4 regions of the Methylophilus sp. YYY-1 genome follow, and region 2 is predicted to be linked to each of the others. Evidence: predicted binding sites of a transcription regulator. Region 2 holds the regulator's gene; each other region holds the start of a gene.
The links. Region 2 encodes sigma-54, which starts transcription at its own class of promoters, with help from an activator protein. Its sites were predicted from a motif close to TGGCACNNTTCCTGCT; they were not measured.
Positions count from the first base shown of each region.

Region 1: the regulator sigma-54 is predicted to act here: its motif matches at 3,806-3,821, upstream of ssuD (FMNH2-dependent alkanesulfonate monooxygenase).
Region 3: the regulator sigma-54 is predicted to act here: its motif matches at 6,065-6,080, upstream of GOC95_RS12955 (TorF family putative porin).
Region 4: the regulator sigma-54 is predicted to act here: its motif matches at 4,628-4,643, upstream of nifH (nitrogenase iron protein).

Region 1 is NZ_WOVG01000004.1:20,731-28,881, forward strand. It holds gene ribB (3,4-dihydroxy-2-butanone-4-phosphate synthase) at 1-373, opposite strand, end outside; gene GOC95_RS11685 (amidohydrolase family protein) at 389-1,249, opposite strand; gene GOC95_RS11690 (acyl-CoA dehydrogenase family protein) at 1,408-2,628, opposite strand; gene ssuD (FMNH2-dependent alkanesulfonate monooxygenase) at 2,637-3,770, opposite strand; gene GOC95_RS11700 (sigma-54 dependent transcriptional regulator) at 4,336-5,376, shown strand; gene ribA (GTP cyclohydrolase II) at 5,402-6,010, shown strand; gene GOC95_RS11710 (hypothetical protein) at 6,012-6,626, opposite strand; gene GOC95_RS11715 (EAL domain-containing protein) at 6,741-8,150, opposite strand.
Region 2 is NZ_WOVG01000002.1:83,630-91,780, reverse strand. It holds gene GOC95_RS07035 (KpsF/GutQ family sugar-phosphate isomerase) at 1-486, shown strand, start outside; gene lptC (LPS export ABC transporter periplasmic protein LptC) at 512-1,135, shown strand; gene lptA (lipopolysaccharide transport periplasmic protein LptA) at 1,194-1,808, shown strand; gene lptB (LPS export ABC transporter ATP-binding protein) at 1,817-2,560, shown strand; gene GOC95_RS07015 (RNA polymerase factor sigma-54) at 2,567-4,111, shown strand; gene tyrS (tyrosine--tRNA ligase) at 4,157-5,395, opposite strand; gene GOC95_RS07005 (anhydro-N-acetylmuramic acid kinase) at 5,520-6,635, shown strand; gene gltA (citrate synthase) at 6,819-8,108, shown strand.
Region 3 is NZ_WOVG01000004.1:298,740-306,890, forward strand. It holds gene GOC95_RS12920 (PilC/PilY family type IV pilus protein) at 1-2,478, shown strand, start outside; gene GOC95_RS12925 (hypothetical protein) at 2,550-2,765, opposite strand; gene GOC95_RS12930 (hypothetical protein) at 2,809-2,967, opposite strand; gene GOC95_RS12935 (hypothetical protein) at 3,173-3,580, shown strand; gene GOC95_RS12940 (DUF1993 domain-containing protein) at 3,585-4,088, opposite strand; gene GOC95_RS12945 (YifB family Mg chelatase-like AAA ATPase) at 4,102-5,601, opposite strand; gene GOC95_RS12950 (accessory factor UbiK family protein) at 5,647-5,895, opposite strand; gene GOC95_RS12955 (TorF family putative porin) at 6,152-7,105, shown strand; gene glnK (P-II family nitrogen regulator) at 7,166-7,504, shown strand; gene amt (ammonium transporter) at 7,520-8,151, shown strand, end outside.
Region 4 is NZ_WOVG01000003.1:400,314-408,464, reverse strand. It holds gene GOC95_RS11030 (ammonium transporter) at 1-1,064, shown strand, start outside; gene GOC95_RS11025 (ArsC/Spx/MgsR family protein) at 1,116-1,517, opposite strand; gene draG (ADP-ribosyl-[dinitrogen reductase] hydrolase) at 1,495-2,373, opposite strand; gene GOC95_RS11015 (NAD(+)--dinitrogen-reductase ADP-D-ribosyltransferase) at 2,378-3,190, opposite strand; gene GOC95_RS11010 (hypothetical protein) at 3,208-3,798, opposite strand; gene GOC95_RS11005 (group II truncated hemoglobin) at 3,881-4,417, opposite strand; gene nifH (nitrogenase iron protein) at 4,769-5,644, shown strand; gene nifD (nitrogenase molybdenum-iron protein alpha chain) at 5,789-7,246, shown strand; gene nifK (nitrogenase molybdenum-iron protein subunit beta) at 7,261-8,151, shown strand, end outside.

The DNA.
Region 1 (8,151 bases), on a different contig from region 2:
CATCGGCCTGAGTGGTGGGATCCGCCAGCTTGCGCAGGGTTAGGGCACGATCCGCTGCTGAAATGCCACTGGTGGTGCCATATTTGTAATCGACGCTGACCGTAAACGCAGTACGGAACGGGTCGGCGTTGTGTGTCACCATTTGTGGCAAGTCCAGTGCTTGCAAACGTTGTGCGGGCATACCGACGCAGACCAGACCACTGCTGTGTTTGACCAGGAAGGCCATTTTTTCGGTGGTGATTTTTTCGGCGGCGATAATCAGGTCACCTTCGTTTTCGCGGTCGGTATCATCGACCACAATCACGAATTCGCCGTTGGCGATGGCTTGAATGGCGCTAGCGACCGAATCAAATGGTTGGTTTTTTTCTAACATACACAGTCCTTTTACTCACGCGGCCAGGCTGAGATTCAGTACCCTGGCCGCATTTTGATAAAACACCTTTTCGAGCACGGCATCCTTGAAGCCCAGTGCCGCAAAATCAGCGATGGTTTGTTTCATGGGGCGGAACGGATAAGAGGTGCCAAACAGTAACTGGTCGCCCAGAAACTGGTTGGCGGCCTGCACATACAGCTCGGCGCCGGGCTGGAAAATGTACATATCCGGCACCAGGTACAGATTGGGGTAGCGGAAGGCGGCACCGACAATCTCGTTCACAAACGGGTAATAGCCGTGAAAACAAATAATGTTCAATTGGGGATATTTGCGCGCCAGCCGTGCCACCGCATTCGGGTGCGCATAATCAAGATCCGGCGTGGTCGGGCCCGACATCACGCAGACCGGCACGCCATACTGCTGGCACGCGTCATACACCGGGTCAAACAGCGGATCATCCACCTGCCGCGCAGGCTTGCCAAAGCCCGGCTCGATATTGATGGCTTTAAAGCCATAATGGTGTATGGCTTTTTCAATCGCGGCCAAGGTACTGTCCACGCCGCGACTTTCAATATCCACCGAGCCCAACCCCACCAGCTTGGCGCTGTGTTTGACCAGATCGGCAATCTGCTGGTCATCAATGGTCAGGTCTGGCGTTTCACGGCCGACCACCACTGCAATATCAATGCCAGCGTCGTCTATTTCCTGCAAATAGCCCTCAACGGTGTACGAGCGGCGGAAATGCTCGGGCTCCAGCGAACCCACGCGCTGATTCAGCCATTTGGCCGTCTCATAGGCAGGCGTGTTGGGCGTGGCGCCAAAAAAGTCATGCAAAAACGCAGGACGGTTACGTAAATCAATAATTTTTTGTTTCATATCTATTCTTTAGTGATGGAAACACTTAAGCAATGCGCGAGCGGGATGAAGACCAAGGCGCACGGCACGCAGAAACCGGAATGTACATGTCGTACATGGGGATTTTGAGTACCGCGCAACGCCGTTATTCGCCCGCGTAGCTATGGATCATGTGTTTCCTATGAGTAAAAGCTAGGGGTGGGATACTGCCCATTCAGCGCCCACTCGCCTAACTCCTTGAATTTGTAATCCACCGGGTCATGCAAGGTATACACACGCAAATTCCGCCAGAAACGGTCCATGCGCAGCTTGGCTGTGGTCGCACGGGCGCCCGCCACCTCAAAAATACGCGTGGTCACATCCAGCCCGGCACGGGTCGCCTGCACTTTGGCCGAAAACACCGCCAGCGCCACTTCTCCGCGTTGTGCGTCATCGAGTGACAGTCCTTGCTGCCAGGCCGCATCGAGCAATTCGGCAGCATGGTCGGCCAGCACCGATGATGCATGTAATCCTGCCCAAAACTCGCCGTAATGCAGCAAGGTATAAGGATCCTCATACACGCTGTTTGCCAACGAAGCAGACCAGACCCGGCTGCTGCCACGGGTATATTTGGCACCCTCGGCCAGCGCCCCTTCGGCAATACCCAGGTAGATATTGGTAAAAATCAGCTGGGCCACCAACGAACGCAGACTGGCAAACGACGAACTGAGCGGACCAGGCTGCATGAGCAACTCATGGTCTTCCACATTGAGCTGGTTAAATTCTGCACTGCCACTGTCGGTCTGGCGCTGGCCGATGTTGTCCCAATCACCCTTGAGCGTGATCCCTGCGCGACTGGTCGGCACCGCGGCCACCAGAAATTTGCCGCTGCCTTCTTCAATGGCGGAGACAATCAAGAAGTCAGAATCCATGGAGCCGGAGCAAAAACTTTTTTGCCCGCTGAACACATAACCACCGGCCACCTTGCTTGCCACGGTGCGCTGATCCAGCGGATTCAAGGCATTGCCCCACCACAGGTTCTGGTGCGCAGTGAGCTTGAAATAATGCTGCCACTGCGTCTCGCTGCCATATAAACGGATAGACGCCAGCATCAAAAACTGGAACGCAAACACCTGTGCAATCGAACTGTCAACGCGTGCAATCTGGCGGATGATGCGGTAGGTCTGCGCCCAATTGGCCCCCAAGCCACCGGCTTGTTGTGGAATCCACAAGCTGAGCAAGCTGCTATCCCTTACCGCCTGCCGCTGCTGATAGGGCGTCCCTCCTGCGACATCACGCTCAACCGCAGTGAGTGCCAAATAGTCACAAAGTTGATCGGCACGCTGTTGCGGTGTGCCGTGAAACAAAATGCCATGCTCCGCTTCAGCGGCGGGCGGGCGTAAATTCAGAGCCAATGTCATCTTCCTCCCTACGCAGCATGCTTAACAGATTGGGCTGCGCCAAACGGGCCGGTGAGATTGGTCGTAATGCTGACCTCCTGCGGGGCCTGTTGCTGTAGCGGCAAAAGGGGGAACAATAATTCAGCGACACGGTAAGCCTCCTCCAGATGTGGGTAGCCTGAGAAAATAAAATAATCAATGCCCAGCGCCTGATACTCTTTAATGCGGTCAGCCACTTCTTGCGGATTGCCCACCAGCGCAGTGCCGGCACCGCCGCGCACCAGGCCGACACCAGCCCACAGATTAGGCGAGACTTCGAGCTGGTCACGACGGCCATGATGCAAAGCCGTCATGCGTTTTTGTGCGACAGAATCAAAATTGGCCACTGCGGCCTGTGCTGCTGCGATCGTGTCATCGGTGACCTGCGAAATCAGCGTGTCGGCGGCCTGCCAGGCTTGCTCGCTGGTTTCACGCACAATCACGTGCAAGCGGATACCAAACCGGATCTGCCGACCTTTGGCTGCCGCCGCCGCGCGGATCACCTTGATTTTTTCGGCCACCGCTGCGGGCGGTTCACCCCAGGTTAAATGCACATCAATATGCTCACTGCTGAGTTTGATGGCGGCCTCGGAAGCGCCGCCGATAAACAGTGGCGGATAAGGTTTCTGCAAGCTACCGGTTGGCAGGCTGGCGCCTTTGACGCGTAAATAATCGCCTTCAAAATCCACGCGCTGCTCGCTCAGTACCGAGCGCCAGATAGACAAGAACTCCTCAGCCTCCGCATACCGCGCATCATGATCGAGAAAGCTACCCTCGGCTTGCTGTTCGGCCGGATCACCGCCCGCCACCACATTAATCAGCAGCCGCCCGCCCGAGATACGGTCCAGCGTCGAGGCCATGCGCGCTGACACCACCGGTGAAATAAACCCAGGCCGTGTGGCGACTAAAAACTTGAGCTGGCTGGTTTCATTGATCAGTGCCGAAGAAATGACCCAGGCATCTTCGCAAGAGCGGCCAGACGGCACCAGCACACCGCCATAGCCCAGCCGGTCAGCCGCCTGGGCAATCTGTTTCAGATAAGAAAACGTGGCCGGTCTGGCGCCCTGGCTGCTGCCAAGATACCGTTGATCGCCATGCGTGGGTAAAAACCAGAATATTTGCATCGACTACCCTTTACAACCCATTCAAAAGAAATAACAGCTTGAAAAGTGCAAAGTCCATGCCACAAATAAAATACTTTTAATTCAATCACTTAAAAAAATTATTTTTTTGATTGCTGCAAAATCAGCAACTTGTTCAGCAGTGCTGCTGCGTTTGCAGCACCCTGCATCGATTTCAGCAGGCGGATGTAGAGCAGTGCCATTTGCATACCTCACGCAGCAATAAGCAACCACAAGTCCTCCTTTTCTTAACCCCATGATTTGATGGCATTTATTGTTTTAACCCGTCATCTCATGCCTGCGGTAGCACGACCTCGGCCTGATTGGCATGCATTCTGCTAATTCAGACGGGTAATTAAATCATTATTTCTAATGAGAGATTTATTTATAACTTTAAAGAATATGAATAGCGCCATTACTTATTGGCACGAAATTGCAGCCTGGATTACTGTATCTGGGCTTAACTCTATGGAAAGACAGTGAGATCCTCACGATGGCAAATCTATTAGCAAACGATTTTTATACGACTGAACACGACACGCAGTTTGAGCAACAGCGTCTGTTAACCATGCCGAACTCGCGGGCCATGTCGACATCGATTCGAGCGACCGCGCAGGTGTTTGAAGATCCGAAGTCGATCGCCTTGCTTAATCGCATTAAGCAAATTGCCCCTAGTGACGCCAATGTCTTGATTATTGGCGAAACCGGCACCGGTAAGGAGCTCATTGCTCGCCATGTGCATGCCTTGAGTTACCGAAAATCCAAACCATTTGTCGCGGTGAATTGCGGGGCGTTCTCGGAAACACTGGTCGAAAGTGAATTGTTCGGCCATGAAAAAGGCGCGTTTACCGGGGCGGTCACCGCCAAAGCCGGCTGGTTTGAAGAGGCCAATGGCGGCACGCTGTTTCTGGATGAGATCGGTGATTTGCCGCTGAGTCTCCAGGTGAAGCTGTTACGTGTACTACAAGAGCGGGAGGTCGTACGGCTAGGCGCGCGCAAACCAACCCCGATTGATGTGCGGCTGATTGCAGCGACCAACGTACGCCTGGAAGAGGCCGTGCTGGCTGGTAACTTCAGGGAGGATTTATTCTACCGTTTACGCGTTGCGCACCTGGAGCTGCCAACCCTGCGCAACCGGCCCGGCGATATTTTGCCACTGGCAGATTATTTTGTTGGCGAATATACACGCCGGTTGGGCTACGCCACCATCCGCCTCGATGACTCGGCCAAGCAAAAATTATTGCAACATAGCTGGCCAGGCAATATCCGCGAACTTGAAAATGTGATTCATCACTCCTTGCTAATTTGCCGCAACAATGTCGTGCGCAGTGAGGATTTACATTTGTCCTCAATCTCGCTACACCGACCCAAAGCGACACTGCAGGCCTTGCCCAGCGAAGCAGATACTGACTCGCTGGAGGCGTCGCTGCAGCAGTTGTTTGAAACGGGCAAAGCGCAGCTTTATGACTATGTGGAAGACACGCTGGTACGTGCCGCCTATCAGCATTGCCACCATAATCAGGTGCAAACCGCCAAGCTGCTGGGCTTGAGCCGCAATGTGTTGCGTGCCAAACTGATTAAAATGGGAGCGATCAATGCGCTTAAATAAGCTTGCCTCGGTGCAAACAGCAGCCATGGAAAGTGGCAGCCTGCGCTGGAAAGCCAGTGCTCACTTACCGACAGAGTATGGGCAATATCGTTTACACGCGTTTGTTGATATGCACAGCGGGCAGGAGCAGATCGCACTGGTGCTCGGCGAGGTCAGCGGTCAAGCCAGAGTGCTGACCCGCGTGCACTCTGAATGCCTGACCGGGGATGTGTTTGGCTCACAGCGCTGCGATTGCGGCGAACAGTTCAAACGCTCGCAGCAACTGATTCAGGCGCGTGGCAATGGCATTATTCTGTATCTGCGCGGACATGAAGGGCGCGGCATCGGCATCAGCAACAAGGTGCAGGCCTATGATTTGCAAGACACCGGCTTGGATACGGTGGCGGCAAACCTCGCCCTGGGCCTGCCTGTAGACCAGCGAGCATATGATGATGCCGCCAGTATGCTGCAGCATTTTGAGGTGAAGTCGATTGAGTTACTGAGTAACAACCCGGATAAGTCGCGCGCGCTCACCCGGCTGGGCATCGTAGTGGAGGCCGTGACGCCGTTAGAAATCGCAAGTAATCCAGCCAATGCCGACTATCTGGCGACCAAAAAGCACAGACTGGGGCATCACCTGAGTTTGGTGCCTTAGGCTAGACGCTCAAGCGTTGCAACAGCTGTTTGAGTGTGGCCTCAATGGGCTGGCGCACGGCGGGTTGTTCTAGCAAAGACGGCAGCGGTGCCCGTTGCAGGCGTGCCTGCAAATCCTTAAGCTGTTGCTGCAACTGCTGCAGTTTTTGGGGATCGCGTTGTGGCGGGATTTCAAACTCATTTTGGCTGCCATAGCCTTCAAACAGCAAGGTTTCTATCCCCACCACCAAAGCCAGAATACGGTCACCACCAAACGCTTCGTCGAATGCCAGGTCTATCGCGGCCATGCCCTGCAAACGGCGGATCGCCTCAAACTTCCAGTTGGCCTTGCCATCAAACACCCATTCCGTCATTTCGCGCGGCCCGACCTGCGTGCTTTTCGCCAATTCCTCTGGATGTTCGGTATAGAGCTGCAACATCAATGCCCGCAAGTCATCGGTATGCTCACTCATGGCTTGCTTGGGGCTGATCTCTGCGCGCTGCGCCGAAGAGGGCGCCGCTTTTTTTACGGTGCGCGCTTCCGCCTGTGGCAGAGACAGCATTGCCCACAGGCCGATCACCCAAACACCCCCCTTGAAGCAAGCACACGCCCTTAAGACTGCAGAATTCACCAACATGCACGCCCTTTCACCGTCAATCAAAGCGCACAGTGTAATCAGCCGCAGTTGCGTGGGTCTTGGGAGATTTTCCTTTTTACAGTCACCGCCAGGCAAGGGTTCGGAATATGCTCGTCAGAACAGGCCCGAGGTTGAATGCGCAACTGGCGAAAGCAGCGGCGAAGGCAATTGTTCAAAGGCATGCACAGTTAAAGGTTTGCTAAAAAAATACCCCTGGTATTTCATACAGCCCTTGCTATGCAGGTATTCGAGCTGCTCTATCGTTTCCACCCCCTCAGCAATCAGGGTCATTTTGAGATGCTTACCCAGATTCACCAGCGTATCGACAATCGCCTGGTCACTTTCATTATTCAGCAAGTCGCGCACAAAGGATTGATCAATTTTTAATTGCTCAAATGGCAGGTGCTTCAAGTAGTTTAATGACGAGTATCCGGTGCCAAAATCATCCAGCGACCAACTCATGCCAAATACCTGCAATGCGCGCATTTTCTGGATCGTATCGTCTACTTCGTTTGCCAGCATGCTCTCTGTGAGCTCCAGTTTAATCTGGCCGGGATTGGCGCCGCTGCGCGTTACAATCTCCTGCACCTCTTGCACAAAATCGGGCTGGCGCAGCTGCGAAGTGCTCACATTCACCGCAATACTCAAGTGGGACAAGTGCGGATGATCAGACCATTTCACCAACTGCGCACAGGCTTCTTTTAATACCCAATTACCAATCGGCAAAATCAGGCCGGTTTCTTCCGCGGCAGTGATGAAAACACCAGGCGGGATCAAGCCCCGCTCAGGATGCTGCCAGCGTAGCAACGCTTCAGCGCCAAAAATATGCCCCTGGGCATCGACCTGCGGCTGGTAATGCAAACAGAAATGCCCTTTGGCGAGCGCTTCGCGCATATCTGCGTAAAGCCCGCTACGCAAGGTGATATCAGACTGCATCACAATCAAGGCAATCCCTAAAACGCCTAAGGCGGCCAGATTATTCATCCATGACCCAACCGCCCGAATTTCAGGATTCGCAATCAAATATGCCTGGGTAATGCCAATGTCGGACGAACCAAAAATCAAACATCCCAACAGCATGAGCAACGGAAAAATCACGCGCAGATAAATGCCTTCTTTACGGAACACCAGCGATGATCCTGCGGCAATCGGCAGATAGTACATATGCACCGAGCGAACCACCCCGTGCAGAGGCACATCAAACACAGAAATCACAGAAATAATCAGCGCCAAGCCATGCGCCATAAAAATGGCCGCCAGGCGATCCCGGCCCGCATTGATCATGGTCACCACAAGCATGCTCAATATCACCAGGGAAAAGTTAAAGGCCATTAACAGCCATTTGGCCTGCCATAAATAGTAAACACTCCAAGCACCGCCCAGAATGATGGAGGCACAGGCAGCAATCGCCAGTAACAGTTTCACCCGCAGTTGATGCGGGTCTTGGGCAAACTGAAAAAGCTCGCCTTTAAAAAGTTTGGCAACCAGTCTCAGTTGTAGAGGAGTGTTTTTAAAGTGTGGCATT
Region 2 (8,151 bases):
GCCCTTGGCGATGCCTTAGCACTCTGCGTGCTCGATTTGCGAGAGTTCACTGCCGAAGACTTCGCCCGTTCGCATCCCGGTGGCAGCTTGGGCAGACGGCTACTGGTGCGCATCAAGGATGTCATGCGTACCGGCGCGGCCGTGCCCCAAATTGATCAACACGCCTCCATTCAGGAAGCCATCACGCAAATTTCACTCAAGGGCATGGGCTTCACGGCTATTGTGGACCACGCGCAACGCCCAATAGGCATTTTTACCGATGGCGATTTGCGCCGCTTGTTTATGCAGGGCAAGAACAATCCACAGGCATCCATTGATACCGTGATGAACAAACAGCCGTATTTGCTGGAGACGAATCAGATGGCGGTTGAAGCAGTTAACATGATGGAGCAGCACAAAATAAATGGCTTTTTGGCAGTAGATGCCCAAGGGCAGTTGGTAGGGGCATTCAATATGCATGACTTATTGAAAGCCAAAGTCGTTTAGCTTAAACAGGCATTAGAATTCAGGCATGCTTAAACACCCCATTTTGTTGCCGATTGCGTTAATGCTGTTGCTGGCGCTGCTGACCTTCTGGATTAACCAGAATGTACAAGAGCAAGCACTCAAAATGAACATACTTAATCGCCAAGCGCCGGACTACATGTTGTACAACTTTGTGAGTACCCGCACGGATGCGTCCGGCAATACCAAATATGTGCTGGCGGCTGCAAAAATGCGCCACTTTCCTGCCAATGACTATGCAGAATTGCAGCGGCCACGCTTTACCCAGTTTGGCCTGAACAAGCCTTACACGCAAATTTATGGTCAGCAAGGACGTGTTTCCGCCAATGGTAAACTGGTGGAGTTTAGCAATCAGGTCAAGGTGATCCGCCAAGCCTCTGCCACCAAGCCAGAAACACAAATGCAAACCGAGCGGCTTTGGCTGGAGCCGGATACCGAGGTGGCACACACAGACCAGCCGGTGATCATCCGCCAAAAACCGGCGACAGTGATTACAGGCACGGGCATGCGTTTTGATAACCGGGCTGATACCATGCAATTGTTTAACCGGGTGCATGTGCATTATGAGCGTCCACCCGTCGCCAGCAATTTGGCAAGCCCGGCCCAGGCGTCAAACACAGAACGCCAATGACCGTTGATTATGGAGAAATGAGTTGAACACGCACAAGCCCTTATTTTTAGCGATCTGCATGAGCGTATGGGCGCTATTGTCCATGCCGCTGAGTGTGCTAGCCGAAGAATCTGACCGAGATCAACCGATAGAGCTTGAAGCGGATACCGTGACCGTGAACGATGCTAAAAAAATCAGTATCTACACGGGCAACGTGATTCTTAATCAGGGCACTTTGCAAATCAAGGCGGACAAAATGATCGTACGCGAGGATCAGGACGGCTTTCAACATAGCACCTGTACCGGCAACCCCACCACGTTCAAACAAAAACGTACCGGTAAAGACGAGTGGATGCAAGGCAGTGGTCAACGTATCGAATACAACGCCCGCATGGATAAAGTGCAACTGTATACCAATGCCTGGGTTAAACGTGGTGAAGACATCGTGACCGGGGACTATATCAGCTACGACGCTAACGCCGAGTATGCCGAGGTGATTGGCGGCACCAAAGCCAACCCGAACGGGACGGCTGGCAGCCGCGTCAAGGCCACCATACAGCCTAAAAATAAAACCACACCGCCTGTCATTGACAACAAGCCAACCTCTCAACAGGGGTTACGGATGAATCGCTCCTTGCAACTCAAGGTCGAACCTGCCCCTGCCGAAAACACTGGTGAGCAAGGCAAAGAGTAAGCATAAAGATGGAAACCATGGCAGCAGATCAGAACCATTTGCAGGTTAACCGCCTGAAAAAAACCTATCAGGGCCGTACCGTCGTCAAAAACACGACGCTTGAGTTACGCAGTGGCGAAGTGATCGGCTTGCTGGGTCCCAACGGGGCAGGCAAAACCACCAGCTTTTACATGATTGTCGGGTTGGTTGCGCTGGATGAAGGCAACATTACGCTGAATGGCGCCGACGTGAGCCGCGCGCCCATGCATGAGCGCGCGCGCATGGGCTTGGCTTATCTGCCCCAAGAAGCATCCATTTTCCGCAAGCTCAGCGTAACCGACAACATCCTCGCCATTCTTGAAACCCGTCCCTATACGGAAGAGCAACGTGAGGCGAGGCTTGAATCCTTGCTGGATCAATTGCATATCCAGCACATCCGCAACAGTCAGGCCGTCAGCTTGTCTGGTGGCGAACGTCGACGCGTTGAAATTGCGCGCTGCCTGGCCACTGACCCTAAATTTATTTTGCTGGATGAACCGTTCGCCGGGATTGATCCGATTGCGGTGATCGAAATCCAGAAAATCATCCGCTACCTGAGCAGTCAGAATATTGGTATTTTAATCACCGACCACAATGTGCGCGAAACGCTGGATATCTGTGACCGCGCTTATATTGTCAATGAAGGCGCTGTGTTTGCAGCAGGCACGCCCGATGAAATCATTCAGAATGAAGGTGTGCGTGAAGTGTATCTGGGCAAGAATTTTAGGCTGTAATCCGTCATGAAACAGAACCTGCAATTACGTATTTCGCAAAATCTGGCGCTGACGCCGCAGCTGCAGCAATCGATCCGTTTGCTGCAACTTTCCACGCTGGAACTGAACCAGGAACTGGAAACCATCCTGCAGGAAAACCCGTTACTGGAAATGTCAGACGGTGAAGAAGGCGAGTTTGAAGATAACACACCGCCTCCCCCCACTGTAGAAGCTGAGCCGACAGATGCCAGCTCGTTTGACATGGCAACGCAGCAAGAGATCACCGCACCGGCAGAAAGTCTGCGTGAAGACTTGCACGATGAGCTGGGCGGGAGCGAGAGCGACCTGCCCAATTTAAACGAGGAATTCACGCCGCCAGAGTTTGAAGATGATTATGAAGAGTTTGGCAGCACCAGCAACTGGGACGAAGCCGGACGCAATCATCAGGAAGACGAAGACAGTGACTTTTCCAGACAGGAAACCACCAGCATCAGTTTGCGCGAGCATCTGATTGATCAGATACAACTGGCACATTTATCGCAACGTGACATGAGCCTGGTCAAACTGCTACTGGATAGCATCACTGATGATGGCTATCTGGAGCAAGATCTGCAGGAGATTGTGGAGCACTTGCCACTCGAACTTGAGGTCGAGCTGCTGGAACTGGAAACCGCCCTCAAGCTGATCCAGAATCTGGACCCTGTAGGCGTAGGTGCGCGCGATTTACGCGAGTGCCTGCTCTTGCAACTGACGCGTTTGCCGCAAGAAACGCCACACTTGCAAACCGCCATTGCCATTGCCAAAGACCACCTGGCGCTGCTTGCCAACAAAGACTTTGTCAAACTGCGCAAGGTGCTTGGTTGCGATGAAGCGGTACTCAAGGCGGCGCAGCACCTGATCCGCCAGCAAAACCCCAGACCCGGCAGCGAGTTTTCCAGCTTTAGTCACGATCACTTTATCCAGCACGATGTGGTGGTTAAAAAAATCAAGGGCATTTGGGTCGCCTCTTTAAATGATGGCGTGATCCCCAAACTGCGCATCAACCAGATGTATGCGGACATCCTCAAGCGCAACCGCGAGAGTTCAGGCCAATACCTGCAAAGCCAGATGCAGGAAGCCAAGTGGATGATTAAAAATATCCAGCAGCGCTTCTCGACCATTTTGCGCGTGTCACAAGCCATTGTAGATCGCCAGCGCAACTTCTTTGAACATGGTGAAATTGCCATGCGGCCACTGGTGCTTCGTGAAATCGCCGAAGAACTCGACTTGCATGAAAGCACAGTTTCCCGCGTCACCACACATAAGTATATGCTCACACCGCGTGGCGTCTATGAACTCAAATACTTCTTTGGCAGCTCGGTGGCCACAGATGCAGGCGGCTCCTGCTCTGCCACCGCTATCCGCGCCTTGATCAAGCAAATGGTGGCCGAAGAAAACCCGAAAAAGCCTTTGTCGGACAACCAGATCACCGACACACTGGCACAACAAGGTATCGTCGTTGCCCGCCGTACCATAGCCAAATATCGCGAGTCCCTGAATATTCCTCCCGCGAACTTGCGCAAAACGCTCTAAACAAAAAAGGCCGCAGATGCGGCCTTTTTTGTTTCTCAGCTCAAATCACCTGATTGTGATCTTGGCAAATTTACGTTTACCCACCTGTGCGATCACTGTCACACCTTTTGTCAAAGGCAGATTCTTATCATCCACCTTGACGCTGTCGAGCTTGACGCCGCCTTGCTGCACTGCGCGCATGGCTTCACTGGTGCTTTCGACCAGGCCCGCCTGTTTCAACAATTGGCTAATGCCGATGCTCTCGCCTTCAATGGTCACTTCAACTTCGGGCACGTCATCCGGGATGCCGCCTTTGGCACGGGTCTGGAAGTCCTGCAAGGCTTTTTCAGCCGCGGCTTGACCATGGAAACGCGCCACAATTTCTTGGGCAAAGCCGACCTTGATATTGCGGGGATTTTCACCGCTGGCGACTTGCGCCTTCCATTCGGCAATGGTTTCCAGCGTCGCAAAAGACAGCAAATCAATATAGCGCCACATCAGTTCATCTGAAATCGACATGATCTTGGCAAAAATAGTCTCTGGCGCCTCGCTAATGCCAATGTAGTTACCGAGTGATTTAGACATTTTATTGACGCCATCCAACCCTTCCAGCAACGGCATCATCAGCACACATTGCTGCGACTGGCCGGCCTGCTTTTGCAACTCACGCCCCATGAGCAGGTTAAACTTCTGGTCGGTACCACCGAGCTCAAGATCCGCTTGCAGGGCGACCGAATCATATCCTTGCAGTAACGGGTACAGAAACTCGTGAATCGCAATCGGTTGATTACCCTTGAAGCGTTTGGAGAAGTCATCGCGCTCCAGCATGCGGGCCACGGTATGGCTGGCAGCCAGTTTAATCATCCCCGCCGCGCCAAGTTCACTTAACCAGTTGGAGTTAAAGACAATCTCGGTTTTGGTGGGATCCAGAATTTTGAAGACTTGTGCAGCATAGGTATCGGCGTTGGCCTTGACCTGCTCCACGGTTAAGGGTGGACGGGTGGCGCTTTTGCCAGTCGGGTCACCAATCATGCCGGTAAAGTCACCGATCAGGAATAAAATCTGATGGCCCAGGTCCTGCAACTGGCGCAATTTATTAATGAGGACGGTATGACCCAGGTGCAAGTCGGGCGCGGTAGGGTCAAAGCCTGCTTTCACACGTAACGGCTTGCCTGTTTTCAGTTTCTCGACCAGCTCCTGCTCTATCAGTAACTCATCTGCGCCACGCTTGATAATGGCCAACGCCTTGGCAATTTCTGGGCTCAATGCTGGCACTTCAGATGAGGGTTGTTTGGTATCGGTCATGCGGGTATCCGTCAAATACAACGATGCGCACTGATGGCACCGTCTCAAATAAGTAAAACAGCTATTTTAACGTAATCCCATGCATTTCTGTAAGCGCGGCTGGAGCAGTGTTAAAATGACACCCATGCAAGTTTCTGCCGATCGCTCCCAGCCACGTTTGTTTATTGGACTGATGTCCGGTACCAGCCTGGACGGGGTGGATGCCGTGCTCACCTCGCAACGGGGCGAGCAACTGACACAAACGGCCACCTATTTTCTGCCCTACCCTGACGCGCTTAAACAGCGTCTACTGGCCTTGCACACGCCCGCCAATAACGAGTTACACGAGGCCGCAGTGGTTGCTAACCAGCTCGCAGAACTCTACGCGCAAGCCGTCAAGCAACTGCTTAAGCTCGCCGACATCCGTGCCGAGGCCGTGACAGCCATCGGTTGCCATGGCCAGACCATCCGGCACTGTCCGACACTGGCATACACTATACAATTGGGCAACCATGCCCGCTTGGCAGAATTAACAGGGATCACGGTCATTGGCGACTTCAGAAGTCGCGATATTGCCGCTGGCGGCCAAGGTGCACCGTTAGTGCCGGCCTTTCACCAGGCGGTGTTTACGAGTGCAGACAGGCATCGCGTCATCATTAATATCGGCGGCATTGCCAACTTGAGTGATCTGCCAGCACACGGACAAGTCACAGGCTTTGACTCGGGACCCGGCAACCTGCTCATGGATGCCTGGACGCAGCAACACACAGGCCAGCCCTATGATGCGGGCGGGCACTGGGCAGCTGGCGGGAAAATTAATCCAGACTTGCTCAATGCCATGCTGGCCGATCCTTATTTTGCACTGGCCACACCTAAAAGTACGGGACGCGACCTGTTTAACGACACCTGGTTAATGCAACTGCTGCCTCAGTACCCCGACAGTGCACAAAATGTGGCGCGTACTTTGCTTGAGTTAACAGCAGTGAGCATCACCGATGCGCTGACGCGATTCTGCCCAGGGGCTCAGGAAGTCTACGTCTGTGGGGGTGGTGCACATAATCTGGCCTTGCTGAATAGACTGCAGGCACTGTCTGGCCAGTCCATACAGCTGACGGATCAATTGGGCGTTGGCGTGGACTGGGTGGAAGCGGTCGCCTTTGCCTGGCTGGCGCAACGCTGTGTAGATCATTTGCCAGGCAATTTGGCCGCGGTCACCGGCGCGGCGGGGCCACGCATTCTGGGTGCCGTTTACCCCAACTAAGCACCGGCAACGACGCGTAGCAATGATTCCCAAAAGCAGTGCAAACGCACCAGTGACTTGATTACATCTGGTGCAGGCTTTTGATTGTTTTTTTAACTTTTCCGCGACAGTCACCGCACAAGCGGTGATAAAACAAAACGATTGCGTATAATTTAACCAACTTGATTAAAGACTGAGTACGTTATGGCTACCAAGGCGACCATTACATTTGACAACGATAGTAGCGCAATTGAGCTACCGGTACTAAAAGGCTCACTGGGCACGGATGTGATTGATATCCGCAGCTTGGGCAAACATGGTTATTTCACGTTTGATCCTGGCTTCATGTCTACCGCATCGTGTACATCTGGCATTACCTTTATTGATGGTGAAAAAGGGCTGCTTTACTACCGTGGCTATCCGATTGAGCAACTGGCCGAGAACTGTGACTTCCTTGAGGTCTCGCACCTGTTGCTGCACGGCGAACTGCCGGATAACAATCAACGTGAGGAGTTCGTGAGCACCATCAGCGAACACACCATGTTGCACGACCAGATGAGCAATGTATTTCGTGGGTTCCGCCGCGATGCGCACCCGATGGCGGTCATGATCGCGGTCGTAGGCGCCATGGCGGCTTTCTATCCAGACAACAACAATGTGTCCGACCCGGAATCACGTAAAGTGGCTGCCATGCGCCTGCTGGCCAAAGTTCCCACCATTGCCGCCTGGAGCTATAAGTACAACATCGGCCAGCCATTCATGTATCCCAAAAACAAATTGGGCTACGCCGAAAACTTTATGCACATGATGTTCGCCACGCCCTGTGAAGACTATGTGCCCAACCCGATTCTGGCCCGTGCGTTTGAGCGGATTCTGATTCTGCACGCAGATCACGAGCAAAACGCTTCTACCTCTACCGTGCGTCTGGTCGGCTCCAGCGGCGCCAACCCGTTTGCCTGCATCGCAGCCGGCATCGCCTCGCTATGGGGCCCCTCACACGGTGGCGCCAACGAAGCCACACTTAACATGCTGGAAGAAATCGGCGACGTCAGCCGCATCGGCGAATTTATCAAACGCGCCAAAGACAAAACCGACAGCTTCCGCCTGATGGGCTTTGGTCACCGCGTTTATCGCAACATGGACCCCCGCGCTTCTATCATGCGCAAAACCTGCCATGAAGTGCTCAATGAACTGGGCCTGCACGATGACCCGATGTTCAAACTGGCAATGGAACTGGAAAAAATTGCGCTTGAGGACGAATACTTCGTTTCGCGCAAACTGTATCCAAACGTGGACTTCTACAGCGGCATCGTCATGCGCGCCATGGGCATCCCCAATTCGATGTTTACGGCGATTTTTGCCCTGGCCCGCACTGCAGGCTGGATTTCACAATGGTGTGAAATGAACGCCGACCCCGAACAGAAAATTGGCCGTCCTCGCCAGTTGTATGTGGGGTCTGAGCGTCGGGAATTCGTACCATTGCATCAGCGTTAACATAGCAACACACAATAAAAACGCCGGATTTCTCCGGCGTTTT
Region 3 (8,151 bases), on a different contig from region 2:
TTTTATGATACCGATCTTAGGGATAGCAGCTTGTCCAATTGTAATGGTGCACTTGGCTCTTCAGTGTGTGGAACGGGTGACGATTATCCTAAGCAAAATATGGTCACTTTGACGTTAGGTTTGGGCATAGATGGGACGCTTTTATATAGTGATGATTACAAAACGCAGACGATAGGTGACTTTAAGGATTTGACGAGTGGTACAAAAAACTGGCCTGATCCAACGTTGGCTGAGAACGGTTCTCGCATTGATGATCTCTGGCATGCTGCTGTCAATGCAGGTGGCACTTACTACAGTGCCAGTAATCCAAAATTGTTGCGGGAGTCACTTGCAAAGGGGCTTTCTGAAATCAAATCCATTCAAGGTTCCAGCGCCGCCGCCGCCGCTAGTAGTCTTGCACCTACCACTGGTGATAACTTTCAGTATGTTGCAAGCTACCAGTCTGTCAAATGGACCGGTAACCTTGAGGCGCGAACAGTAAATACAACCTCCCTGCAAACCTCTGAAGCCGCAATCTGGTGTATTGAGAATGTAGCTGCTGAAACTTGTGCTCCGCCAGCTACTTCCTACGCTGCGCCAGATGGTAATTTTTACTGTAAAACCACTAACTCCGATCAAACGACTTGTGAAGGCTCCCAAGGCTCATTAGGATCCGCTTTAAACTTTAGCGAACCGGCCTCTTGTTATGTGCAGATTGCGCGTAGTTGCAATGGAAAGTTACGGAATCAGCTAGGACAGAGAAAGATATTCTTTAATTACAACAATTCTCTGGCGCTGTTCACAGCTGATAATTTGCCGGTTGAGCATAAAACTGCGCTGAACAATGGATATTTAGCATTGAGTCAAATGCAAGGCCTACCTGCCTCAGATCCTAAAATCACTGATGCGACAAAAGTGACTAAGATAGTTGACTTCATTTCAGGGAATAAAACCTATGAAGACTCTAGCTCAAATACAGTGGCTGCAAATCGATTGTTTCGAGAGCGGCAAGCGGTTCTCGGTGATATTTCCCAATCTAGGCCGGTGTATTTCAAAAGCTCTAATGTGAGCTATCTTGATGCTAACTACAAAGCCTATAAAAGCGCCACGTCCACCCGTACACCAGCAGTATACGTGGGCGCAAATGATGGGATGCTACACGCATTTAATGCGAATGATGGTACTGAAATGTGGGCATTTATTCCTACACCAGTCATTACTAATCTAGCAAATCTTGCTGATAAAGAATATGGTGCCAATTATCACACCAATTACGTGAATGGTAATCCAGTCGTAGCTGATGTATGTATCTCAGGTTGCTCTGGCAGCTCTGCAGTTTGGCGAACTATTCTCGTTTCAGGATTAAATGGTGGAGGGCGCGGATATTTTGCGATTGATGTTACAAGTCCTGAATCGCCAGTTTTGTTGTGGGAATTTTATGCACAAGCTTCTGGTGCAAATAGTAATCTCGGTTACAGTTTTGGCAATCCCATCATTACAAAAATGCAAGATGGGCGCTGGGTAGTTTTGTTAACTTCTGGATACAACAATGGGACTTATGCGCGAAAATTAAATGATGGTAGCTTTGCCACCAACAATCCAATTGGGGATGGTGGGGGATATTTGTATGTGTTAGATGCAAACACTGGCGCATTGTTAAAAACACTTTCTACTGGTGAGGGAAGTGCAGCTAATCCTAGCGGCCTTGCAAAAATTTCTACTTATACTGAGCAGATGTTTGAGAACAATACCGCGGTGAGTGTATATGGAGGTGATTTAAATGGTAACGTTTGGCGCTTTAATATCAACACTAATGCAGTGACTAAAATTGCCAGTTTGCGTGATGGCGGTGGCAATGTTCAAAAAATCACCACTAAGCCTGAGTTAGGCAAGATTGATAAAAATGTTGTGGTAATGATAGGTACCGGAAAATTTTTGGAGCCTGCTGATCTTACAAATACGCCTCAGAACTCAGTGTATACGTTTAAGGATAACGGTCAAACAACGGCAATTGGACGCAGTCAATTAGTGACGCAAATATTGGGTGGAAACAGGACTGTGACTGCTAATCCGGTGAGTTATACAAGTGGATATGGATGGTTGTTAGATTTTCCAGCTGGCGAACGTGTGAATCTTGATCCACTATTGCTAAATGGCGTTTTATTAATGCCGACATTAGTCCCTAGTAGTGAGGCTTGTAGTGGCGCCGGATATGGATGGTTCAACTATTTTAATTATAAAAAAGGCGGTTCAGTTGTCGCAAGTGGTATTGTTTCAGAGAAAATGACCACACCTGCGGTAGGTTTCAATATTGTCTACGATGCCAATGGCGTACCACATGTATTAATCACTGGCAGTAATGATCCAACCCCTTTTGAGGCGACATTAAGCAAGCAGGTTTTCGGTTTGCAAAATACCATCAAGTCCAATGAAATTTTTCAGCAGAAAACGAATGGCAGCTACGGTACTAAACAGAGCTGGCGGGAGTTAATCCAATAAGAAAGTACAGGCAGTTCATGAAAATACAAAAGCCCCAATGCGCATTGGGGCTTTTTATTACTTGATGCGGATTACTTTACCTTTTTTGCAAATACATACAATATCAGGCAAATTGCGACGATGATGCCAATCAGTGTGTAGATGCCTGCTGCGCCTAAAAACATGGTTGCCTCCTTCTCGTCCGGTTGAAGAGAAGTTTTATTGTAGGCAAACGTCAGGCGGGTGTCTATCAGTTGAGGGCTGGACCAGTTGGGTGTCTGGGCAAGCGATATGCGATGCAATGCCACGCTATGAACTGCGTGGAGGTGTGAGGCAAACTGCCGGTGTGTTTTACACAACTTCCAGCGTCAGCTCAGCAGGTTTGTAAATTGCCTGAATGTTGCTGTCTGCAGTGATATCTTCAGCCAGATACATAATGTCCTGCGCCGTCATCAATTCTGGCATGCTGGCGGTATAAGTCAGCGGCTCGTCTTGTTGCAAGTCTTTCATGGGGCGTCCTTTAGTTCTGTTTATGTATACTTGTATTAACGTCATCAGGTTTCCATTCTTGAATTAATTTGTTCATGCGATCATTTAAATCTATGTTAATGGTCTTGTATGACGCTTTAATGAACCAATCCAGCTTTTATAAGGGCTGTCGGCCGGTTTGGCTTAAAATATTGGCAGGGTTGAACAACAAAAAGGAGTCGGATGCATGCGTGCGAGTCGGTTTATGTGGGTTGTGTTGATGGCCATGCTGGCGGCGGTGGGGTATTGGTATTGGCAATCGCTGCAGTTGCCAGCGTCTGCACCTGCGCAAAGTGCGCTGGCTCATACTATCAATGAGTGTGATTTGATTGCCAGTAAGGTAGCGGCCGCGTTACCAGAGCAACTGCCCTTCCAGAAGCTGGAAAAAGCGGCTAGACAGTCACGCGTGTTGGAACATTGCATGCAAGACCGGGGCTATCAGGAAAATCCTGACTGGGTGGTTGCCGCGAACAATCAGGCGAAAGCGATGGCCTCTGCCCAAGGAATTTCAGACAGCGAAGCCTATGAGACATTGCGCCGTAAAGCCATGTTGCAGTCAGACCAGCAACCGGGCTACTGGCGCAAACGGCCTTGAGGCATCAACGCTTTTGACCCAGGTAGTCGGTTTTGCCCAGTGGCACCCCAATATGGCGCAAAATGTTGTATGCCGTGGTGACATGAAAATACACATTGGGCATGACCCATTTTTCGAGATAATCCAAGCCGGTGAAGGTCAGATCCACTTTACGTATGGTTAACACCACTTCTTTATGTTCGGCGCCTTCCAGCTGTGAAGGCTTGATGGCTTCGAGAAACGCGACTGTCTTAGTGATTCTGGCGTAGAGCTGTTCAAAACTTGCTTCATCATCCGCATATTGCGGAATGTCTATGCCAGCCAGTCGTCCACCCGCCCCTTTGCTCATGTCACTCACCAGTTGCACTTGTTTGGTTAATGGGTACATGTCCACATACAAGCGGCTATTCAGTAGCACTTCTGGTGCGACTTTTTTCTGTTCTGCATAGGCTTCCCCTTGCCGCAGAATGTGCTCGAGATTTTGCAGGTTACGAATCAGCGGGGCGATACTGGCATCATAAAGTTGCATGTGGAATACGCTTTCAATAGTCATGACGCCGATATTGTAGCGCCTCAGCAATATGCTTATCCAGAATGTGTTCGGCCTGGGCCAGGTCAGCGATGGTTCTGGCGACCTTGAGGATGCGGTGATAGCTGCGGGCAGAAAGTGAAAACTTTTGCACCGCCATTTGCAGTAAGTGATTCGCCTGCTCACCCAATTGGCAATGGGTGGAAATTTCGAGCGCACCCAAGGCTGCATTCGGTTTCTGTTGGCGGGTCAGTTGACGCTCTCGCGCCTGAATCACGCGCGCACGAATGGCTGTACTCTGCTCACCATGATGGTCATGTGACAACTCTTCTGGCTTGAGTGATGGCACATCAATATTCATGTCTATCCTGTCCAGCAGCGGGCCGGAAAGTTTATTTTTATAGCGCAGAATTTGCTCAGGCGTACAGCGGCAGCGTTGGTTATAGTGCCCGTAATAGCCGCATGGACAAGGATTCATCGCTGCAAGCAATTGAAACTGGGCCGGGAAAGTTGCTTGTCTGGCTGCCCGAGAAATGGTGATATTGCCACTTTCCAGCGGCTCGCGGAGCACCTCCAGCACTTTCCTGTCGAACTCAGGCAGCTCATCCAAAAATAACACGCCGTGATGGGCAAGGCTGATCTCTCCGGGTCTGGGCACACTGCCACCACCCACCAGTGCCACGGCAGAGGCGGTGTGATGTGGCGCCCTGAATGGCCGCTTTTTCCATTGGCTGGCCGGAAACTGGCCGGTCAGTGACAAAATTGCCGCACTTTCCAGCGCTTCCTGCGTAGTCATGTCAGGCAGAATACTATTAAACCGGTTCGCCAGCATGCTTTTGCCTGTGCCTGGCGGGCCGCTCATCAATAAACTATGTTGGCCCGCCGCGGCAATTTCCAGGGCGCGCTTGGCGCGCAATTGACCCTTGACTTCGAAGTAATCCGGAAAGCTTAACGAGGATTCTGACAGCACCAGCGGGTGAGGGGGCAGCGATTGTTTGCCAGACAGATGGGCACAGACTTCAAGCAGGCTATTCGCGGCAAAAATGGAACATCCCTCAACCAGGCTTGCCTCATGCGCACTCTCCTGGGGCAAAATCGCCGCCCTTTTGTGCGCCGGGCCCTGAATCAGTTGGTAAGTCATCGCCAGGGCGCCGCGTATCGGCCTTAACTCGCCTGTTAGTGCCAGCTCACCAGCGATGACATAGTTGGCCAGCGCTTGTTTAGGTAATTGCCCGGAGGCTGCCAGAATCCCAAGCGCAATCGGCAAATCGTAACGGCCACCCTCTTTGGGCAGATCTGCCGGTGCCAGGTTAACTGTAATCCGCCGCGCCGGGAATTCAAACTGTGCGGTTTGAATCGCCGCCCTAACCCGGTCTTTGCTCTCTTTCACTTCGGTTTCTGGCAGCCCGACGATAGTGAAGCTGGGCAGGCCATTGGCGAGATGCACTTCTACCACCACTTCTGGTGCATCCATCCCACTCAGGGCCCGACTGTATAACACGGCCAAACTCATGTAGCACTCCCGCACCAAAGAATGCTAGCAATTGTAAATTAAATTTTACTTTCTGGCGGTGTCGGCTTGTTCTAGCTGGCTGATTTTTTCTTCAAGCTGTTTTAATTGTTGCTGCGTGCGTGCCAGCAAAGCGGCCTGAATATCAAATTCCTCGCGCGAAACAAGTTCCATTTTGGGGAGCATGCCCTGAATTAGTGCATGCAAGTTGGTTTCAAGCTCTGAAATGGGGCTTGAATCAATTAGTTGTTTGATTTTAAAAGATAATTCTTTAATTTTTTCATTTGAAAATAGCATGGCAGGCTCTCCTTAGGGTCACATTCTAGCATGTAAGGCCCTCGAAAAAAGGGGTGTAAATGGTTGATTTTTATGTGTTTTCAATTAAAAACATGTTGTTGTGCTGCTAATGTAAGTATTTAATTTAAGTATTTTAATTAAGATATTGATTTTTAATGTTTATATGGGTTGGCACGTGCCTTGCTTTTAGGTCAATGTTGTTTCATTCTCGTTTACAACAATTTGATCAAGATTTTCACAGAGAGAGGACCTATAAATGCGTCAATCTATTTTGCTCACAGCAGTATTGAGTGCAATGTCATTTGCACAAGTTTCATACGCAGCTGAAGAAGCCAAGGAAGAAGCCAAATCTGACTGGACTGCCACTGGTAACGTTGCTTTGGTGTCTGATTATTACTTTCGCGGTATTTCACAATCATGGCACAAGCCCACTGCCCAAGGCGGTATGGATATTACTCATTCAAGTGGTTTTTATGCAGGGGTATGGGGGTCTGGTGTAACACCAAACACTTATCCGGATGCTAACACAGAGATTGATTTATATGCTGGGTTCAACGGTTCTATCCCAGTTGTTGAGAAGCTGGGTTACACCGTTGGTGTTTATGGATATTTCTATCCAGGTGGCTCTTGGAAGAAATATAAATTTACAGGTGATAACAATCCAGATGGCACTTTGAAAAGTCAAACTCCGAAGGGTGGTCGTTGGGATACATATGAATTCAACGCAGGTCTTTCATATGATTGGATTAGTGCGAAAGTTTCTTACACTTTAACTGATTGGTTCGGTGCAGATAAAGATACTGGCTGGGATGGTAGTACTAAAGGATCTACCTACTTTGAGTTGAATGCTGCGTATCCATTGCCTTGGTGGGATTTAACGCTTATTGCTCACGTTGGACGTTTAAATGTTGCTGGTAAACTAGACCCTAATGCTGACTTTTCTGCAATCGGTGGTGGTTCAGCACCTAGCGCATCTACATCAGGCGCTACTAATCCTGATTACACAGACTGGAAGATTGGTTTGAGTAAAGCATTCAAAATTGGTGCTACTGAAGGTTGGAATGCTGGGGTCTACTGGATTGAGTCAGACAACTCTCGTTATTGGGGTCGTAATGGCTATGGCGGCTCAAGCTTTAATGGAGCACCATCAACACAATTTAAGAACCTGAATGATGGTCGTTTTGTTTTAACATTAGGCCGTACATTCTAAGTAAGCAAGTTTTAGATCTGGCGGGCATGTGCCTGCCAGAGTTAACAACGGGAGAAGCAAATGAAATTTGTATCCGCAATAATCAAGCCATTCAAGCTTGATGAGGTGCGTGAGGCTTTGTCCAATATCGGCGTACAAGGCATCACTGTCACTGAAGTCAAAGGATTTGGCCGTCAAAAAGGGCACACTGAGTTGTATCGTGGTGCTGAATATGTCGTAGATTTTTTGCCTAAAGTTAAACTCGAAGTTGCGATCAAAGATGACATGCTGGATCAGGTCGTAGACGCGATTGAAAAAGCAGCCGCAACAGGCAAAATCGGCGATGGCAAAGTCTTTGTCTTCGATTTGGAACAAGTTTACCGTATACGTACCGGCGAAACCGGTCCGGATGCGCTATAAGAAAGGGCTTCTGTTATGAAGAAAATTCTTTCCATATTATCGCTGGTCGCCGTGATGGGTCTGGCGGCATGCCCAGTCAGTTATGCAGAAGAAACTGTGACCGAAACCATCACAGTACAAGAAACCGTTTCTACTGATGCGGCACCTGCGGCCGAAGCGCCTGCAGCGGCCGAAGCTGCCCCTGCTGCTGAAGCAGCACCAGTCCCAACGCTGGATGTGGGTAATACCGCGTTTATGATTGTTGCCACTGTGCTGGTGATTTTGATGACGATTCCTGGCCTGGCGTTGTTCTACGGCGGTTTGGTGCGTCAGAAAAATATGTTGTCAGTGCTGATGCAAGTGTTTGTTGTCTTCTCTATGATTTCTGTATTGTGGGCTGCGTATGGTTACAGCATGGCTTTCAGCGAAGGTAACATGATTGTCGGTGGATTAAGCAAGGCGTTTCTGGCGGGTATTACACCTGCTAGTTTGTCTGGCACGATTCCAGAGTATGTATTCTTAACCTTCCAGCTGACATTTGCTGCCATTACACCGGGGTTGATTGTTGGTGGTTTTGCTGAGCGTATGAAGTTCTCTGCTGTATTGTTGTTCACGGCATTGTGGGTGACTTTTGCCTACATCCCAATCGCACACATGGTATGGGGCGG
Region 4 (8,151 bases), on a different contig from region 2:
CCCTGGTTAAAATTATGGTGGATTTTTGTGTGTCTACCATTGCCTATTTTTTTATTGGCTATGGCATTGCTTACGGCATCCACTTTTTCAATGGTGCCGGAACACTGACCGTGCAAAACGGTTACGGTCTGGTCAAGTTCTTCTTCTTGCTCACCTTTGCCGCTGCGATTCCTGCCATTATTTCTGGCGGCATTGCTGAGCGCGCCAAATTCAACCCGCAACTGGCAGCAACATTTTTGCTGGTTGGCTTTGTTTATCCGTTTTTTGAAGGCATTGCCTGGAACGCTCATTTTGGGTTTCAGGATTGGCTCAAGGCCAGTTTTGGCGCCAACTTCCATGATTTTGCCGGTTCGGTGGTCGTGCATGCCATGGGCGGCTGGATTGCCTTGCCTGCGGTGATACTGCTGGGCGCACGTAATGGTCGCTATACCAAAGATGGCCGTTTGCATGCCTATCCACCTTCCAATATTCCATTCCTCGCCTTGGGTGCATGGATACTCACTGTAGGCTGGTTCGGTTTTAACGTCATGTCCGCCCAATCCATACAAGGCATTTCCGGCCTGGTAGCGGTCAATTCACTGATGGCGCTGGTGGGCGGCACGCTGGCCGCATTGCTGCTTGGTAAAAATGACCCGGGCTTTGTGCATAATGGCCCGCTGGCTGGTCTGGTGGCCGTCTGTGCCGGTTCTGATGTCATGCACCCACTCGGCGCACTGGTCACTGGCGCAGTCGCTGGCACCTTGTTTGTCTGGGCATTCACCCTCACGCAAACACGCTTCAAAATCGATGATGTGCTTGGTGTCTGGCCGTTGCACGGCTTGTGTGGTGCCTGGGGCGGTATCGCGGCAGGTATCTTCGGTGCGACCAGTCTTGGTGGCATGGGCGGTGTCAGCCTGATGAGCCAGTTGGCAGGTACTGGATTGGGTGTAGTGATCGCGCTAGTGGGCGGAACCATCGTTTACGGCGCATTAAAGAAAATAGTAGGTATCCGCCTGGATGCCGAGTCAGAGTTTGATGGCGCGGATTTGAGCATCCATAAAATCCCGTCGGTGTCTGGGGATTAAGGCCTATCACTTTAGAAATATGTTGATGCTGTTTTAGTGCAGTCATCAACGCTAAGAGGGATGGTGCCGCAGGCAACTCTGCGACGCAGTGTTGACCAAGATGGGCTGTCCCAACCAAACAGATAGAGTACTGGCGTCAAAGCCAGTCATGCGCTGACCGTCAACCTCGATGAGTGGCCGCCGGATCAGCAGTGGTTCGGCGCGCAGCATGGCCAATGCGGTGTCGGCATCCAGGGTGGCCGGATCTATCTCGCCATCCCTGATTTTGGGGGCGGCCGGATTAAACCAGGCGTGCACCGGCAATGAGCCAAAGAATTGCAGCAGGCGCTCACGTGTCCAAGGCTCGGTGAGCAGATTTTTGGCAATCACCATGTGTCCGGCCGCAGCCAGTTGGGCTTTTTGCCGACTGTTGTTGCTGCAACCGGGTTTTTCATAAAACAATATGGTGCTCATCTAGACCTCCTTGCAAGAGTGCGGGGACTTGTTGTTCGATTTCCTGGCGGATGGCCAGCGGCAGAGCCTGCAGCCAGCGTTCGGGGATGGCCTGACTGCCATAGCGGGCACCCGCCAGCATGCCAACAATGGCGCCGGTAGTGTCGGCATCTTCACCCTGGTTGACGGTGCCAATCAGGCAGTCTTCAAAATTGTCAGTGTTGAGAAAAAAATGCAGCACGGTTTGCATCGTGTCAACAATATAGCCGCTGGCCCTGCCCGGATAGGGGTCGAATTTGAATGCAGGGTACTGTTTGACCAGTGCTGCCGCCAGCAAGCGGCAGGCCGCACCACCCTGGCCATTGAACAGTGCATGCGCCATGCTGCCCAGCGTCAGGCAGGCGGCATCGGACAATGGGTGGTGATGAGTGAGGCGCGCTTGTGCCAGCGTGATTTTTTCAAACTGGTCTGGTAGGTGATAGGTGGCGATGGCAATGGGTGCCATGCGCATGGCCGCACCATTGCCGCCTTCGGCTTCTGAAGCCGGGCCTTGCAGCGTACCATGAAGCAAAAAGCGGCGGATGCCGCGACGGCAGGTGTTACCAACATCTATCGGGTGGCTTTTTAGCCAGTCGGCAAAGCCGCGGGCGGCCGTTTCGGCATGCCAGCCATTGTGGCTTAGCCAGGCGCGGCCCAGACACAGCGACATTTCGGTGTCGTCGGTAATCTGACCGGGTTTGAGCTTGAGCCAGCCACCGCCTGTCATGTCGCGATGCTGGCCTCGGCTGGCGATTTCTCTGGCAGTCATAAACTCCACTGGCGCGCCCAGCGCATCGCCGACCGCCATGCCCAGATATGCGCCCAGCGCACGTTGCATGAGGTCAGGCATAGCGGGCCATGACCTCGTATTCGCCACCCAGCGCGATGACTTCTTCCTCGCCGCACAGTGGGCTGTGTTGCAGAAAGCCGGGAAACAGTAACAGTTTGACCAGCGGCACTTCCACCTGCAATATCCAGTCACCAAACTCGTCGGCGCGCTCGCGGTTGCGGGTAAATGACACCAGATTGTTAAGCCGCAGCCTGCACAGCCCGGCACGCAGCCCATGTTGCCCCACGGTCGGTTCTTCGTTGAGGTTCACGCCGCGCCACAGGGTCAGTGTGGGGTGCGAGGTCGGCAAGCCAAAACGCGCAATCACAAACTGACAATACTCGTATAACAAATCAAGCTGCATATGGATGCTGTAGTTATGAAAGCGGCTGCAAAACTTCTCTTCCAGATAGGTGACCCAGGCCGGGGAGGGGAAATGCCTCAGCGGTGCGCGGTGGAAGCTGGGCGTGAGGCCAAAACGACTTTCCACCCAGCCCTTGAGCACCGCCCCCTGCGGGCTGTTGGCATCAAAGCCCCAGCCCTCCAGCAATTTGAGGTAGCTGGGTCTGAAACGGCGCGGGCCTTGTGCTGCGGCTGGTCGCTGCAAATCAAAGGCGATGGCCATATAGTGGGCAAACCTGTCGGCGGCCTCTTCGGCGTTGTGGCTGGCGTGCAGCAAACGAAACAGCCCGCTGTGGGTCTCGCGTGCTCCGGCAATATGCAGGGGCTGCGGGTGACGGTTAAACGCGACCGAGCCCAGCAATCCGGCCGGAAGACCGACCAGGTTGGTGCTGTACCAGTCTTGCGGGCTGTCTTCCGCCTGCATGCCAGCGAGATGCAGCCTTAAACCGGACGGTTTTCATTCGGGTTGCGTACTGGCCCCATCAATTGCAGGCCTTCTTCATAAGTGATTTCCGGATAATTGGCGCTAAAACTCATGGCCTTGGCAATCACTGCATCCAGCTTGGCACCAGTATCCAGTTTTTTCAGGTCATTTTTTTCCAGACGCAACAGTTCCAGCAACTCGTTATACACCGTGGCTTCGTCTATCGGCAGGACATAAAACGTGCTGCCGTTCATCTTGACCGTGTATTTCTTCAGCAGGTCGATGTTGTTGCAGAACACGATGTATTTGCCTTCCGGCAACAACACGTCTTTGAGGGCCTCTACCAGCAGTTCCAGATAGCCAAATGACAACAGGTAACCGGTAAAAAACGGCATGCCGCTTTCGCCTTCCTGCGCATAGGCCATCACCTGGTCGCAGGTGATTTCTGGCGGACGAGCTTCATCGGCCAGTTGGGCGGCAAATTTGATGGCCAGCTCGCCGCGAAAACCAAAGCGGCCCGGCACTTTGGTGGCATCTTTAAACACCGGGTTTTGCAAACGGTGTTCAGCATTGAGTTTGCCGAAAATGGTGGTTTCCATGGTAGTCATACAACAGTTCTCCTTGATAAATTGAAAGTCCATCCGATTCAAGCGCGTGGGCGACACAGCACACAGGCCGTGTTTTGCACGCTCAAGTCTGCTGGTTGCGGATAAAGTCCGCGGTCTTGAAAAAAGCCTGCTCCAGTTGTTGTCTGAGCGCAGGCTGCGTGATCTCGTCTTGCATGGCCAGCCGCATGCATAACATCCAGGCATCGCGTTCTGCCGTGCCTATGCCAAACATGGCATGCCGCTGTCGCAAGCGCGGATGCCCGTGTCGGCTGCTATACACCTTGGGGCCGCCCAGCCATTCGGCTAAAAACAGCACCAGCACGGCTTTGGTTTCTGTCAAGTCGGCCGCATGCATGCCGCGAATGGCCATGGCTTGCGGCTGGCTATTCATATGAAAGTAAAAGCGTTCTACCAGCCGGTTGATGCCTTCCACACCACCGATTTGTGCAAAGTGTGGATTGCTCTGGATCTGTGGAATCGCTTTGTGGCGGCTGGTATCCAGTGTCGGGTTGATAGGGGGCAATGTGGTGCTCATCACAGTCTCGCGGGTTAGGGACAGATAAGCCGGGTTCAGCAAGTGTTGTACCAACCACACGCAAGGCTTTGTCGCAAATGGCATAGAACCAGTCTGCATGCGGCCTGGCGGCCTGTACATATCAAAAATAGTCTGGCATGGCACCGCGTTTTGCGCATGGAGGTCTTTGTTTCATACCCCACGCAGGGCGAGGGCTTTTGTCGGGTTTGCGACAGTGTTAAAAAGCGGGGTGGATGGCGGTCGTTTTTAACAAAAACGCATATAAAACAATCACTTGATTTGATAATTTTGGGTTGGCACGCTCCTTGCGATACACAGGCTACATGGCCGACACCCTCCATCGCCTGATAAGAAAAGTGATTAGGTTGCGATTCGGAATCGGAAGATGGCTGCGTATAGCGACGAATTTTTCATTTAAACCTAAGGAGCTTCATTATGGCTGCATTACGTCAAATTGCATTTTATGGCAAAGGTGGCATCGGCAAGTCCACCACTTCTCAAAACACGCTGGCTGCGTTGGCCGAAATGGGTCAGAAAATCCTCATCGTCGGTTGCGACCCTAAAGCCGACTCCACCCGCCTGATTCTGCACGCAAAAGCACAGGACACCGTGTTATCTCTGGCTGCCGAAGCCGGTTCTGTCGAGGATCTGGAAATCGAAGATGTGATGAAAATCGGTTACCGCGACATCCGTTGCGTGGAATCCGGTGGTCCAGAACCTGGCGTGGGTTGCGCAGGTCGCGGTGTGATTACTTCGATCAACTTCCTCGAGGAAAACGGCGCCTATGACGGCGTGGATTATGTCTCCTACGACGTATTGGGTGACGTGGTGTGTGGTGGTTTCGCCATGCCGATTCGTGAAAACAAGGCACAGGAAATCTACATCGTCATGTCCGGCGAAATGATGGCGATGTATGCCGCCAACAACATTTCCAAAGGCATCCTGAAATACGCCAACTCCGGCGGCGTACGTTTGGGTGGACTGGTATGTAACGAGCGCCAGACTGACAAGGAACTGGAACTGGCAGAAGCCCTGGCAGGCAAACTGGGTACCAAGCTGATCCACTTTGTGCCACGTGACAACGTGGTGCAGCACGCCGAGTTGCGTCGTATGACCGTGCTGGAATACGCCCCGGACTCCAAGCAAGCTGAGGAATATCGTCAACTGGCGCAGAAAGTTCACGCCAACGCCGGTAACGGTACCATCCCGACCCCGATCACCATGGATGAGCTGGAAGACCTGTTGATGGACTTCGGCATCATGAAGAAAGAGGATGAAACACTGATTGGTAAAGCGGCGACTGCAGCTTAATCAGTCTTTGGCAGGGGGCTTTGCCCCTTGCCAACCCCTCCAGAGACGGTTTCAAAAGTTGAGGAGGTTACTTCCGGGCAATTTCAACAATTTTTGAAAAGTTTCTTTTTATCACTGGTTTTTAGTCGAACATAGGAGACAACGATGAGTGCGACTGCTGAAACAAAAGTCAACGGCGCCGAGCTGATTCAGGAGGTGTTAAAAGCCTATCCTGAAAAGTCCGCCAAAAAACGTGCAAAACATTTGAATGTGTATGAAGAAGGCAAATCCGAGTGTGATGTGAAATCCAACATCAAATCACTGCCAGGGGTAATGACCATCCGTGGTTGTGCCTACGCCGGTTCCAAAGGCGTGGTATGGGGCCCGATTAAAGACATGGTGCATATCTCGCATGGCCCGGTCGGTTGCGGCCAGTATTCCTGGGCGTCACGCCGTAACTACTACATCGGTACCACCGGTATCGACACCTTCGGCACCATGCAGTTTACCTCTGACTTCCAGGAAAAAGACATCGTGTTTGGCGGTGACAAAAAGCTGGAAAAAATCATTGACGAAATTCAGGTATTGTTCCCCCTCAACAAGGGGATTACCGTGCAGTCCGAGTGCCCGATTGGTCTGATTGGCGACGACATCGAAGCCGTGTCCAAGAAAAAAGCCAAAGAGTACGAAGGCAAGGTGATTGTGCCTGTACGTTGCGAAGGCTTCCGTGGCGTGTCGCAATCGCTGGGTCACCACATTGCCAACGACGCCGTGCGCGACTTTGTGTTTGACAAAACCGACCCTGACAAAAACAAATTCGAGTCCAGCCCGTATGACGTGGCCATTATTGGTGACTACAACATCGGTGGCGATGCCTGGTCCAGCCGCATCCTGCTCGAAGAAATGGGCCTGCGCGTGATCGCCCAATGGTCCGGTGACGGCTCGATTGCCGAGCTGGAAAACACGCCCAAGGCCAAGCTCAACATCCTGCACTGCTACCGCTCGATGAACTACATCAGCCGCCACATGGAAGAGAAGTACGGGATTCCATGGGTAGAGTACAACTTTTTTGGCCCGTCCAAAATCGAAGAATCCCTGCGCAAGATTGCCAGCTTCTTTGATGACAGTATCAAGGAGAAAACAGAGCAGGTCATTGCCAAATACAAGGCACTGACCGATGCCGTGATTGCCAAGTACAAACCACGCCTGCAAGGCAAAAAAGTCATGCTGTTTGTCGGTGGCCTGCGTCCCCGTCACGTGATTGGTGCCTATGAGGATTTGGGCATGGAAGTGGTGGGTACCGGCTACGAGTTTGGCCACAACGATGACTATCAGCGTACCACTCACTATGTTAAGGACGGCACCCTGATCTATGACGATGTGACCGGCTACGAGTTTGAGAAGTTTGTGGAAGCCGTGCAACCAGATCTGGTCGGTTCCGGCATCAAGGAAAAATACGTGTTCCAGAAAATGGGCGTGCCTTTCCGTCAAATGCACAGCTGGGATTATTCCGGCCCTTACCACGGCTATGACGGCTTTGCGATTTTTGCCCGTGACATGGACATGGCGATTAACAACCCGGTATGGGGCTTGACCAAAGCGCCATGGCAACAAGCGGCTTAAGAGGAGAACTGAACATGAGCCAGAATGCTGATAAGGTTTTAGACCATTTTGAACTGTTTCGCGAACCCGAATATACGGAAATGTTCGCCAACAAGAAAAAGAATTTTGAATTTGCCGTGCCTGCCGATGAAGTGAAAAAGCAGGTCGAATACGCCAAAACGCAAGAGTACAAAGAGAAAAACTTTGCCCGCGAAGCGTTGACCGTGAACCCGGCAAAAGCATGCCAGCCACTCGGGGCCGTATTTGCTGCGAATGGTTTTGAAGGGACATTGCCCTTTGTGCACGGCTCACAAGGCTGCGTGGCATACTACCGCTCGCACTTCAGCCGTCACTTTAAAGAGCCGACTTCCTGCGTGTCTTCATCGATGACTGAAGATGCGGCGGTATTTGGTGGTTTGAACAATATGATTGATGGTTTGGCCAACTCGTATAGTTTGTACAAACCAAAAATGATTGCGGTTTCTACCACCTGCATGGCCGAGGTGATTGGCGATGACCTGAATGCCTTTATCAAGACCTCACGCGAAAAAGGCTCCATCCCGGCTGACTACGATGTGCCGTTTGCCCACACGCCAGCGTTTGTCGGCAGCCATATCACCGGCTACGATAACGCGCTCAAAGGCATCCTCAACTACTTCTGGGATGGCAAAGCCGGTACCGTGCCTGCGCTGGAGCGCAAGCCTAATGACAGCATCAACTTTATCGGCGGGTTTGACGGCTATGTGGTCGGCAACAACCGTGAAGTGAAACGCATGTTCAACGAGTTTGGCATCACCCCAACCATGCTGTGCGATCCGTCCGACGCCTGGGATACGCCGACCGATGGCGAGTTCCGCATGTATGATGGCGGCACCACACTGGAAGACACTGCCAACGCGATTCATGCCAAAGGCACCATCGTCATG